DNA from 2 places in the Sphingobium sp. DC-2 genome. Region 2 is predicted to be linked to the other one. Evidence: riboswitches for the same ligand, from Rfam matches in the RefSeq annotation. Region 2 holds a riboswitch; the other holds the start of a gene.
The links. A riboswitch is a leader RNA that binds a small molecule or an ion and turns the genes downstream of it on or off. The one in region 2 is predicted to bind cobalamin.
Positions count from the first base shown of each region.

Region 1: linked by a shared signal. The riboswitch ahead of ET21_RS0113500 (TonB-dependent siderophore receptor) and the one ahead of ET21_RS0120695 (HoxN/HupN/NixA family nickel/cobalt transporter) in region 2 are both predicted to bind cobalamin.

Region 1 is NZ_JNAC01000057.1:166,457-168,652, forward strand. Features, by position in the region: gene ET21_RS0113500 (TonB-dependent siderophore receptor) at 1-1,445, opposite strand, end outside; cobalamin riboswitch at 1,613-1,837, opposite strand; gene ET21_RS0113505 (molybdenum cofactor guanylyltransferase) at 1,905-2,196, shown strand, end outside.
Region 2 is NZ_JNAC01000114.1:331,597-333,792, reverse strand. Features, by position in the region: gene ET21_RS0120700 (OprO/OprP family phosphate-selective porin) at 1-588, opposite strand, end outside; cobalamin riboswitch at 748-1,000, shown strand; gene ET21_RS0120695 (HoxN/HupN/NixA family nickel/cobalt transporter) at 1,169-2,196, shown strand, end outside.

The DNA.
Region 1 (2,196 bases), on a different contig from region 2:
TTGGCGCGGGTGCGGTCCAGATTTTCATAAGTGGACGTCGCATTGTCGTAATTCAGCTGGTCCTGCGTGTCGCGCCAGAAGCCGGTGACGGACAGCACGGCCTTGTCGCTGCCCAGATTCTGGTCGAAGCCGATGTCATAGCTTTTGGAGCGTTCCGGCTTCAGGGCGGGATTGCCGCTGTACGTGTCGTAAAGCTGATAGAGCGAAGGCGCCTTGAACCCTTCGCCATAGCTCAGGCGGAAATTGGTGACGCCGCCATTGGGCGAATAGTTGGCGTTGGCGCCGAAGGTGGTCGCCCCGCCGAACTGGCTATGATCGTCGCGGCGCACGCCAGCAGTCACGGACAGACCAGAGAGCGGCTTCACCACGGCGAGGCCATAAACGCTGTCGATGTTCGCCCTGTGGCTTTCGCGCGATCCGAAGCCGAAAAATTCATAGTCAGGCCGCTCATGCTCATAGCCGAGCAGCAGCTTCACTTCGTCGGCGGGCTGATAGACGGCTTCATATTCGAAGCGGAGATTGTTGCCGGAATAGCCGAAATCGGGATCAGTGCCGCGCAGGAAATAATAATCGCGGTCCTGCCGATACCAGGTCACCGCCGCGCGGTTGGTCAGCGTGCCGTCGAGCAGTGCGAAGTTGAGGCCCGCATAGCCGATATACTGGTTCGACCGGGCGACGTCCGGGCTGTCGGCAGGCGCGCCGAAGAAGCTGTCATAGTCAAGATCGCCATGGATATAATAGCCGCGAAGGTCCAGGCTGACATCATCGGTGAAGGCGATCTTCAACCGGGCGTTGCCGGTGACATTTTCATAACCGTCCTTTTCCGATCCGCCGAAGCCGGGCGAGACGGCGGAAATACCGTCCGTCCTGAAATAGGCGACGCCAACGCCGCCGGAAACGATGCCGCTGGTGCCCGATACGTCCGCCTTCGCGTTCAGCGTGTCGGCATAGCCATAATCGACCGACGCCTTGCCGCCGAAGCCTTCACCCGGCACGCCGGTCATGACGTTGACAACACCGCCGATCGCCTGGCTGCCATAGGCGATGGAGTTGGAGCCGCGCAGCACCTCGATACGGCGGATATTGCCGACCAGCAGATTGCCGAAATCATATTGATCGCCGATGCCGCTGGGGTCGTTGACCTTGACCCCGTCGATCAGCACCAGCGTCTGCGTCGTTTCCGCGCCGCGCACCGACACGCTGGTGACATTGCCGAGGCTGCCCGTCCGGTTGAAGCGGATGCCCGGCGTGGTCGCCAGCAGATCGACGACGCTGACATTCTGGCGGGTCTCGATCGTCTTTTCATCAATGACGGTGACCGCTTGTCCGACCTCGTCCGTCGGCTGCTCAATGCCGAGCGCGGTGACGACGATCTCCCCCGATTCCTCCGCGACGGCAGGCGTTGCGGCGAGGAACGCGATGAGCGAAATGCTTGTCTTCAACATGATTGTCTTCCCTGAGCGCCATGCGACATGAGGGCCAGGGCTTCCGCGCGAGCGGCCGGTGCGCGAGACAAGGAGACGCCAGCCCGCCCCGCGCACCGATGCGGCCCCCGCCGCTTCGTCGCTCAGACGGAAAAACACCGTGCCTGGGCCTGTCCCTGGACCCAAGGCAAGAGCGACCATGCGCCGGCAGGTCTCCTGGCTCGCGGGTCAGGGCAGCGATGCACGGGCCTTCCCGGACTCGCGCCCAGTGGCCGGTTCCCCGCGCCCTCCCCTTTCGAAAGCGTGAGTTACCAAGTGCATCGCGCTCGCCGCTTACAGTTGCAGGGACAGCCGCGGAATTGGGCGAAGGCTCGCCCGCACCGCATTCCCTTTCCGGCGCGATCTTCTTTCATGTGAGCGGTTGCCCGCCCACGCGGCGCGCCATAGGGGAAATGACGGGTTCTGCCAAGGAGTGGACGAATGCGATTGCTGGGCGCGGTGCTGGCCGGTGGGCGTTCCAGCCGGTTCGGGAGCGACAAGGCGGCTGCGGTGCTGCCGGACGGGCGGACTCTGCTGGAGCATGCGGCGGCTGCGATCGGGGCGCATGTGGAGGTGGTGGTCGTCTGCGGCCGGACGGTCGAGGGGATGACGGGGCTGGCGGACCGGCCCGTGCCGGACATGGGGCCGCTGGGCGGGCTGAACGCGGCGCTGCATCATGCGCGGGCCGAAGGACTTGACGCGGTGCTGACGACCGGGTGCGACATGCCGGTCT
Region 2 (2,196 bases):
CGTGGTGTCGCCGATCAGTTCGTCCAGCGACTGAAACTGGTTATGATTGCCCAGCGTGATCAGCCACTTGCCCTTTTCATAGGTGATGAACGTGTCGACCAGATCGACGCTGTTGTCCGACAGTTCGACCTCAAGCTTGTATCCAAAGCCCGCGCCCAATTGCCCTTCGGCCCCCAGCCGCAGGCGGCGAAGCTCGTTCGAATAGCCTTTGGCGCGATCCGATACACTTTCCGGCGCCATCAGCAGACCGGCGTCATATTGGATCCGGCCCTTCACCTTGAACTTGGCGTCGTCGCTGGCGAAAACCGGGCTGCCCTTCCAGCTGATGTCCGTTTCCGGCTTGGCCTTGTTCTCAGGCTTGGACGCAGCCGCCAGCGCCTTGGGCGCGGCGGCCGGAGCGGAACCCGAAGCTGCGGCGGGCGCTGCGGAATCGAGCCGGGCCTCCAGCATCTCCACCTGCGCCTTCAACGTGGCGATCTGCGCGCGCAACTGTTCGGCTTCGGCCTGGCTGATCGTCTGGGCGTTCGCCCATGACGGGGCGCTGATCTGGAGCATCGCGATCGCGATCGCCCAACGGCTGGCTTTCATTGCTTGATCCCTTCTCATGGGTGGCGCCGCTATGTCAGTTCAGTGACTATCGCGTGACGATAATATTACCATTTTATTTCATTCGGCGTTTCCAACCGCCCGCTTCCTTTTTGCCGCAGGCCGCTCTATGCACGTCGGCGAAGGCCTGCCCCAAGGGCGGTCTTCATTGATCGCGCCGGTGCCCCGAAGGGGGCTTGAATGGGAATGCGGTGCGGATGTCCTTTCCTTTTAGGGCGTCCAAATCCGCGGCTGTCCCTGCAACTGTGAGCGGCGAGCGAGACACATATCGACCTTCCATGACATGGGAGGGTCAGCCACTGGGCCGGACGCTAAATCCTGCGAGGCCTGGGAAGGCCATGTGCCGAGCGACGACCCGCAAGCCAGGAGACCTGCCGGCGTCTGGTCGCTCTTGCTTTGGTCCAGGGGATGGCCGGGGCACGGTGTTCCGTCTGAGCGACGCTTCGTGCGGCGGGAGCCGCACCGGCATGCGTGCCGGGCGCACTGGCGTCCGTCCGGCGCGCGCCGCCGGCCGCTTTGCGGAGGCTCCCGTTCCGGTTCGCTGACGCCAACGGACTGGCTCATGAATGCTCTTTCTCCAACTCTCGACCCTCCACCGCAGGGGTCCATACGCCGCCGCGCCACCTGGATGTTTGCCGGGCTGATCGCGGCCAACATCCTTTTGTGGATATGGGCTGGCCTTCTGTTCGCGGGCGACGTGGCGATGCTGGGCACGGCCCTGCTCGCCTGGAGCCTGGGCCTGCGCCATGCGGTGGACGCAGACCATATCGCCGCGATCGACAATGTGACCCGCAAGCTGATGCAAAATGGCGAGCGCCCGCTGACGGTGGGCTTCTGGTTCGCGATCGGCCATAGCGGCATCGTGCTGATCGGCGCGGTGCTGATCGCCACCGCCGCCAGCGCGCTCAGCCGGGTGGAAGCGGCTGGGGAGATTGGCGGCGTCATCGCCACCATCATCTCCGCGACCTTCCTCTTCGCCATCGCCGCCGTGAACCTGATCATCCTGAAATCGGTCTGGTCGGCTTTCAACCATGTCCGCAGGGGCGGCGCCTATACCAGCGAGGACATGGACATGCTGCTGGGGAACCGGGGACTGCTCGCCCGGATTTTCAAGCCGCTTTTCCGGCTGGTGACGCGCAGCTGGCACATGGCGCCGCTCGGTTTCCTGTTCGGCCTGGGCTTCGACACGGCGACGGAGATCGCCATTCTGGGCTTGTCCGCCGGGCACGCGGCGAGCGGCCTTGCGCTCTCCACCGTCCTTATCTTCCCGCTGCTTTTCGCTGCGGGCATGGCGCTGGTGGACACGGCTGATGGGGCGCTGATGATGGGGGCCTATCAATGGGCGTTCGTGAAACCCATCCGCAAGCTCTATTACAACATCACCATCACGCTGGTGTCGGCGATCGTCGCCATCGTCATCGGCGGGATAGAGGTGATCGCGCTTCTGGGGAACAAGCTCGGCTTTACGGGAGGCCTCTGGTCGCTGGCCGCCAGCCTTGGCGAGCATTTCAACAGCCTGGGCTTCTTCATCGTCGGCCTGTTCGCCGCCTGCTGGCTGATCAGCTGGGCGATCTACCGCTGGAAGCGCTT